Linked DNA regions of Pseudolabrys taiwanensis. The protein of the gene in region 2 interacts with the protein of the main gene of each other region in a pairwise test. Links are inferred from orthologs where the notes say so. Each region holds a gene or a part of one and is shown on either strand. Other genes may lie near its edges. The genes, in order: DW352_RS20040 and DW352_RS08230.

Region 1 (3,776 bases), 2.5 Mb from region 2 along the record:
CGGTGCAGCGGCAGGCTTAGCGGCTGCGCCGCCTTCCTTGATCGAGCCGAGCAAGGCGCCGACCGCAACGGTGGCGCCGCCCTGTGCCGCGATATCGGACAGCACGCCGGCGGCCGGCGCCGGCACTTCCAATGTCACCTTATCGGTCTCGAGTTCGACCAAGGGCTCATCGACGGCAACGGCGTCGCCGGGTTGCTTGAACCATTTGCCGACGGTCGCTTCGGTGACCGATTCGCCAAGGGTGGGTACGCGGATGTCAGCCATGAGTGTTCTCTTGCCTAAAATGTTTTCGTCATGGCCGGGCTTGTCCCGGCCATCCACGTCTTCGACTTTTGAAACTCCGCCCAGACGTGGATGCCCGGCACAAGGCCGGGCATGACGGAGTGCAATTGATCAGCCCAGCGCCTCGTCGAGGAACTGCTTGAGCTGCGCGAGGTGCTTCGACATCTGCCCGACCGCGGTCGACGCCGAGGCCGGACGGCCCGCATAGCGGACGGCGCGGTGCTTGGCGCTGATCTGGTTCAGAACCCACTGCAGGAACACGTCGACGAAGAACCACGCACCCATGTTGCGCGGCTCTTCCTGACACCAGACGATCTCGGCCTGCTTGAAGCGCGACAGCTCCGCCATCAACGCCTTGGTCGGGAACGGATAGAGCTGCTCGATGCGCAGCAGATAGATGTCGTTGATGCCGCGCTTCTCGCGCTCGTCGTAAAGGTCGTAATAGACCTTGCCCGAGCACAGAACGACGCGGCGGATCTTGTCGTCCGAGACGAGCTTGATCTTCTCATCGGCGCGCTGCTGGGCATCGTCCCACAACAGGCGATGGAACGTGGTGCCCGTCGTCAGTTCGTCGAGGCGCGACACGGCGCGCTTGTGGCGCAGCAGCGACTTCGGCGTCATCAGGATCAGCGGCTTACGGATCTCGCGCCTCAGCTGCCGGCGCAGGATATGGAAGTAGTTCGCCGGCGTCGTGCAGTTGGCGACCTGCATGTTGTCCTCGGCGCACATCTGCAGATAGCGCTCGAGACGCGCGGAGGAGTGCTCCGGACCCTGGCCTTCATAGCCGTGCGGCAAGAGGCAGACGAGACCGGACATACGCAGCCACTTGCGTTCGGCGGACGAGATGAACTGGTCGAACACGACCTGCGCGCCGTTGGCGAAGTCGCCGAACTGCGCTTCCCACATGGTCAGCGTGTTCGGTTCGGCGGTCGAATAGCCGTATTCGAAGCCAAGCACCGCCTCTTCGGACAGGCTCGAATTGATCACTTCGTAGCGCGACTGCTTCTCGTCGAGATGGTTGAAGGGCACATAGCGATCTTCGGTCTCTTGATCGAACAGCACCGAATGGCGCTGCGAGAACGTGCCACGTTCCGAATCCTGGCCCGACAGGCGAACCGGATTGCCCTCCTTCAGCAACGTGCAGAACGCAAGCGCTTCGCCCGTCGCCCAGTCAATTCCCTCGCCGGTCTCGATCGCCTTGGCGCGGTTGTCGAGGAAGCGCTGCACCGTGCGGTGCACCTGGAAGCCGTCCGGCACCTTGGTGATCTTGGCGCCGATATCCTTGAGCACCTTTTCGTCGACGCCGGTGTTGCCGCGGCGCGGATCGTCGGCGTCCACAGCCGGCTTCATGCCGGCCCAGCGGCCGTCGAGCCAGTCGGCCTTGTTCGGCTTGTAGCCCTGGCCGGCTTCGTACTCGGCATCGAGGCGCGAGCGCCAATCCGCCTTCATCTTGTCGACTTCGCCCTCGGTCACGACGCCTTCGGCGATCAGCTTCTTGGCGTAGATTTCGAGCGTCGACGCATGCCCGCGGATCTTCTTGTACATCAGCGGCTGGGTGAACGAAGGCTCGTCGCCCTCGTTGTGACCGAAGCGCCGGTAGCACCACATGTCGATGACGACCGGCTGCTGGAATTGCATCCGATACTCGATCGCCACCTTGGCCGCGAACACCACCGCTTCCGGATCGTCGCCGTTCACGTGCAGGATTAGCGCCTCGATCATCTTCGCGACGTCGGACGGATACGGCGACGAACGCGAGTAGCGCGGATAGGTGGTGAAGCCGATCTGGTTGTTGACGATGAAGTGGATCGAGCCGCCGGTGCGATAACCCTTCAGACCCGACAGGCCGAAGCACTCGGCCACCACGCCCTGGCCGGCGAAAGCCGCGTCGCCGTGCATCAGCAGCGGCAGCACCGACGTGCGGTCGTCCGGCGGGCAGTTATGCTGATCCTGCTTGGCGCGCACTTTGCCGAGCGTCACCGGATCGACGATTTCCAGATGCGAGGGATTCGGCGTCAGCGACAGGTGGACCTTGTTGCTGTCGAACTCGCGGTCCGCGGACGCACCGAGATGGTACTTGACGTCGCCCGAACCTTCGACCTCGTCCGGCGTCGCCGAGCCGCCCTTGAATTCGTGGAACAGCACGCGGTGCGGCTTGCCCATCACCTGCGTGAGAACGTTCAGGCGGCCGCGATGCGGCATGCCGAGCACGATTTCCTTCACACCGAGATTGCCGCCGCGCTTGATGATCTGCTCGAGCGCCGGGATCAGCGCTTCGCCGCCATCAAGACCGAAGCGCTTGGTGCCGGTGTACTTGACGTCAAGAAACTTCTCGAAGCCTTCCGCTTCGACAAGCTTGTTCAGGATCGCGCGCTTGCCTTCACGCGTGAAGGTGATCTCCTTGTCGCGGCCTTCGATGCGCTCCTGAATCCAGGACTTCTGCGCGGCGTTCGAGATGTGCATGAACTCGACGCCGACAGTCTGGCAGTAGGTGCGCCGCAGAATGGCGACGATCTCGCGCATCGATGCGAATTCGAGGCCCAGCACCTTGTCGAGGAAGATCTTGCGGTCCATGTCGGTTTCGGTGAAGCCGTAGGACGCGGGCTCGAGCTCCTCTTCGTTCGGCTCCGCCTGGATGCCGAGCGGATCAAGCTTGGCATGGAAGTGACCGCGGATGCGGTAAGCGCGGATGAGCATCAGCGCGCGCAGCGAATCGCGCGTCGCTTGCATCACGTCGGCGCTGCCGAGCTCGACGCCCTTGGCTTGCGCCTTGGCGCTGATCTTCTCGCCGAGCTTCTTTTCAGTTTCGGCCCAGTTGGCATCGAGCGCCCACACCAGATCGCCCGATGGGCGCACCGGCCAGTTCGGCTGCTTCCAGGACGCGCCCTCGGCGCTTTTGACGACGTTGGCGCGGTCGTCCTTCAGGCTCTGGAAGAAATCCCGCCACTCGGCGTCGACCTTTGCGGGGTCGGCTTCGTACTTGGCGTAGAGGTCCTCGATATAGGCGGCATTACCGCCGTAAAGGAAGGAAGTGAGGGCAAAAGCAGCGTTGGCGTCCTGGCGGGACATTGTCGTTTCCTTGCGCGAACTCGGGAAAAGCGCGCGTTTTCCATCGGGCCGGCCCGGGAAGGTCGGCAATTGGCGGCGGGCGTTCTTTTAACGCTATTTATGGCGGCTGTAAGTCTACAAAAGCCTAAGGAGTGAACCTGGATTCCAGCACTTTAGAGCCATTTCCAGGCCACTCCGACCTGGATGTAACCCTCTTTCGGGTGATTTCGTTGCCGGATTTTTGGCTTTACGCGCCAAAACAAAACGGCGGGGCCGAGGCCCCGCCGTGCGGTATCGAAGTAAACTTTTCGCGTTCTGCTCAGCCCTTGAGGACTTCCACCAGCGTCTTGCCGATGCGGGCGGGCGACGGCGACACGCGAATGCCGGCCGCTTCCATCGCCGCGGACTTCGACTTCGCATCGCCCTTACCGCCGGAGATGATCGCG
Region 2 (3,246 bases):
CAAGAGCTATCCCGACGTGAAGTGGAACCAGTTCCACATCGATATTCTGACGGCTCACTTCGTCATGAATCCGGACAAGTTCAACGTCGTCGTCGCCTCGAACCTGTTCGGCGATATCCTGTCCGATCTCGGCCCGGCCTGCACCGGCACGATCGGCATCGCGCCGTCGGGCAACATCAATCCCGAGCGCAAATATCCGTCGGTGTTCGAGCCGGTGCACGGTTCGGCGCCGGACATCTATGGTCAGGGCATCGCCAATCCGATCGGCCAGATCTGGTCCGGCGCAATGATGCTCGAGCATCTCGGCGAGAGCGAAGCGGCCAAGGCCATCGTCACCGCGATCGAGAAGGTGCTGGCCGAACCCAAGCTGCGCACGCGCGACTTGAAGGGCCCGGCCAACACCGTCGAGTGCGGCAAGGCGATCGCCGAGGCGTTGGCATAGCCGCACACACCGGTCATTGCCGGGCTTGACCCGGCAATCCATATCGCCTGCCCGCGAGCAAGGATGTACGTAGCGCTCTCACGTCTGAGAGCCATCATGGATGCGCGGGTCATAAGGGCGTTCACGCCCGTCTTCGACGGGCTATGCCCGCGCATGACGCCGAGTGCGTAGCACGGGCGGCGGCTTCAGACCCTGCGTAATGGGGATTGCGTTGAGCGCCCCGCTCGGCCACAACGCGCCCCGCATGCTCATCATCGACGACCTCACCGTCCGCATTGCCGGCCGCACATTGATCGAGAACGCGAGTGCGCGGGTGACGCCCGGCGCGCGCGTCGGCTTGGTCGGCCGCAACGGCACGGGCAAGTCGACACTGTTCAACGTCATCACCGGCGACCTCCCGGCCGAGACCGGCCACGTGGAAATCCCGTCGCGCTGGCGCATCGGCCGGCTCGCCCAGGAGGCGCCGAACGGGCCGGAGCCGCTGATCGACGTCGTGCTCGCCGCCGACCGCGAGCGCACCGCCCTGCTCGCCGAGGCCGAAACCGCCACCGACCCGCACCGCATCGCCGACATCCAGACGCGGCTCGTCGACATCGACGCGCATTCCGCGCCCGCGCGCGCCGCTGCCATCCTCTCGGGCCTCGGCTTCTCCGCGGCCGATCAACTGCGCCCCTGCTCTGAGTTCTCCGGCGGCTGGCGCATGCGCGTCGCGCTCGCCTCCACCTTGTTCTCGGTCCCCGACCTTTTGCTGCTCGACGAGCCGACCAACTATCTCGACCTCGAAGGCACGCTCTGGCTGCAGGACCACCTCGCGAAATATCCGGCGACGCTGATCATCATCAGCCACGATCGCGACCTGCTCGACAATGCCGTCGACCAGATCCTCGCGCTCGATGCCAAGAAACTCACGCTCTACCGCGGCGGCTACACCGCGTTCGAGCGCCAGCGCGCCGAGCGCATGGTGCTCGACCAGAAAGCGATCAAGAAGCAGGAAGCCCAGCGCAAGCATCTGCAGGCCTTCGTCGATCGCTTCCGGGCCAAGGCGACGAAGGCGCGGCAGGCGCAGTCGCGCCTGAAGATGCTGGCCAAGCTCGAGCCGATCGCCGCGCTCACCATCGACGACGTGCGCGAGATCACATTTCCCGCGCCCGACAAACTGCTATCGCCGCCGATCATCGCCGCCGACGGTGTCGCGGTCGGCTATGACGAGCGCGTGGTGCTGTCGGGCCTCAATCTGCGCGTCGACAACGACGATCGCATCGCCCTGCTCGGCTCCAACGGCAACGGCAAATCGACCCTGGTGAAGCTTCTCGCCGGGCGGCTTGCGCCGATGCGCGGCAATATCACGCGCGCCGCGAACCTCAAGGTGGCTTACTTCGCGCAGCATCAGCTCGACGAACTCAATCCGGAAGGCAGCCCCTACGATCACGTGCGCGCTTTGATGCCGGACGACCCGGAAGCGAAGGTGCGCGCCCGCGTCGGCGGCATCGGCTTTTCCGGCGATGCCGCAAACTCGAAGGTGAAGACCCTTTCGGGCGGCGAGAAAGCGCGGCTGCTGCTGGGCCTCGCCACCTTCAGCGCGCCGCATCTGATCATTCTCGACGAGCCGACCAACCATCTCGACATCGACAGCCGCGGCGCCTTGATCGAGGCGATCAACGACTTTCCGGGCGCGGTCGTGCTGGTCTCGCACGATCGTTATCTGCTCGAAGCATGCGCCGATCGTCTGTGGCTGGTCGCCGGCGGCAAAGTCGCGCCGTTCGACGGCGATCTCGACGATTATCGCCGTTACGTGCTGTCGCGCGACAAAGCCAACGACGCCAAGCAGGCGGCGGCACAGACCGACCGCGCCGAGGTGCGTCGCGCCGCCGCCGAGAAGCGGGCTGAGACCGCGCCCCTGCGCAAACGCATCGCCGACGCGGAGAAGAAGATCGCGCAGTTGACGCGACAGCTCGAAAAGCTCGACGCGACGCTCGGCGATGGCACGCTGTTCGCCACCGATCCGGCGCGCGCCGCCGAACTGTCGAAGACGCGCGCGGCCGTCACCGCCGAGATCGCCGAGACGGAAGAAGCCTGGCTCGAAGCCAGCGCCGCGCTCGAGAGCGCCTAACCGCGCTCAGAACTTCACCATCAGCGCGCCCTTCAACATCTGATCGTAGGCGCCGGCGCCGAACTGGCCGCTATAGGTGATGCCGAGTTGCGCCGCGCGCGACAGCGCGAAATCGAGCCCGGCCTCGACGACCGCGGCGTCTCGCGCGATCGGCACGCCGGCGATTGTGAACGGCGAACTGCCGGCGAACGCGAAGGTGCTGACCGGCGTGGTATCGCCGAAAGCATGGCGCCAGCCGAGCGTGCCGCGTGCGGTGGCGTTGGCAGCGCCCCATGCGAAGGTGGTGGCACCGCGCAGGCCAAGCGTCGTGAACGTCGTGTCCGTCGTAGCGCTCGCGCTTGTAAGCGCCGCCGCGCCGCCGCTCTCCGTGAAACTGTCATTGCGGAAGCTGACGTAAGCAAGATTGGCGAAGGGCTCGTACGCGGCCTTGCCGTAACGAAAGCCGTAACCGAGTTCGCCGAACGCCTGCGCGGTGCCCGCCTCGTAGTCCGCCTTCAGGCTGTCGCTGAATCCGGGAAACGAGACCGACCGGCTGGTCGAGACGCGGTGCCACGTATAGGCGGTGCCCACGCGGAAGGCCAAGTCACCCCACTGCGTGCCGCCGTACAAGCCGGCATAGTAGTTATCGCTGCTGCCGGAGGACGAGCGGTCCTTCGCGTTGAAGCTGGTGCGGCTATAGCCGCCGACAAGGCCG

Evidence for each region.
Region 1: the proteins of DW352_RS08230 (region 2) and DW352_RS20040 interact in binary tests that used the Escherichia coli proteins (3 or more experiments, as listed by UniProt). The link is inferred for Pseudolabrys taiwanensis from one-to-one orthologs.

Annotation. Positions count from the first base shown.
Region 1 is NZ_CP031417.1:4,211,807-4,215,582, reverse strand. Bases 194-3,656 are described here. They hold DW352_RS20040 (2-oxoglutarate dehydrogenase E1 component), read right to left. Parts: upstream 3,352-3,656; coding sequence 394-3,351; downstream 194-393. Other genes in these bases: sucD (succinate--CoA ligase subunit alpha), read right to left, coding at 3,650-3,656; odhB (2-oxoglutarate dehydrogenase complex dihydrolipoyllysine-residue succinyltransferase), read right to left, coding at 194-264. In the rest of the region: more of odhB, read right to left, coding at 1-193; more of sucD, read right to left, coding at 3,657-3,776. UniProt on the Escherichia coli protein: E1 component of the 2-oxoglutarate dehydrogenase (OGDH) complex which catalyzes the decarboxylation of 2-oxoglutarate, the first step in the conversion of 2-oxoglutarate to succinyl-CoA and CO(2).
Region 2 is NZ_CP031417.1:1,715,542-1,718,787, forward strand. The notes cover bases 187-3,119. They hold DW352_RS08230 (ABC-F family ATP-binding cassette domain-containing protein), read left to right. Parts: upstream 187-686; coding sequence 687-2,552; downstream 2,553-3,119. Other genes in these bases: DW352_RS08225 (tartrate dehydrogenase), read left to right, coding at 187-442; DW352_RS08235 (autotransporter outer membrane beta-barrel domain-containing protein), read right to left, coding at 2,559-3,119. Outside these bases: more of DW352_RS08225, read left to right, coding at 1-186; more of DW352_RS08235, read right to left, coding at 3,120-3,246. UniProt on the Escherichia coli protein: Genetic data indicate it may be involved in ribosome assembly or function.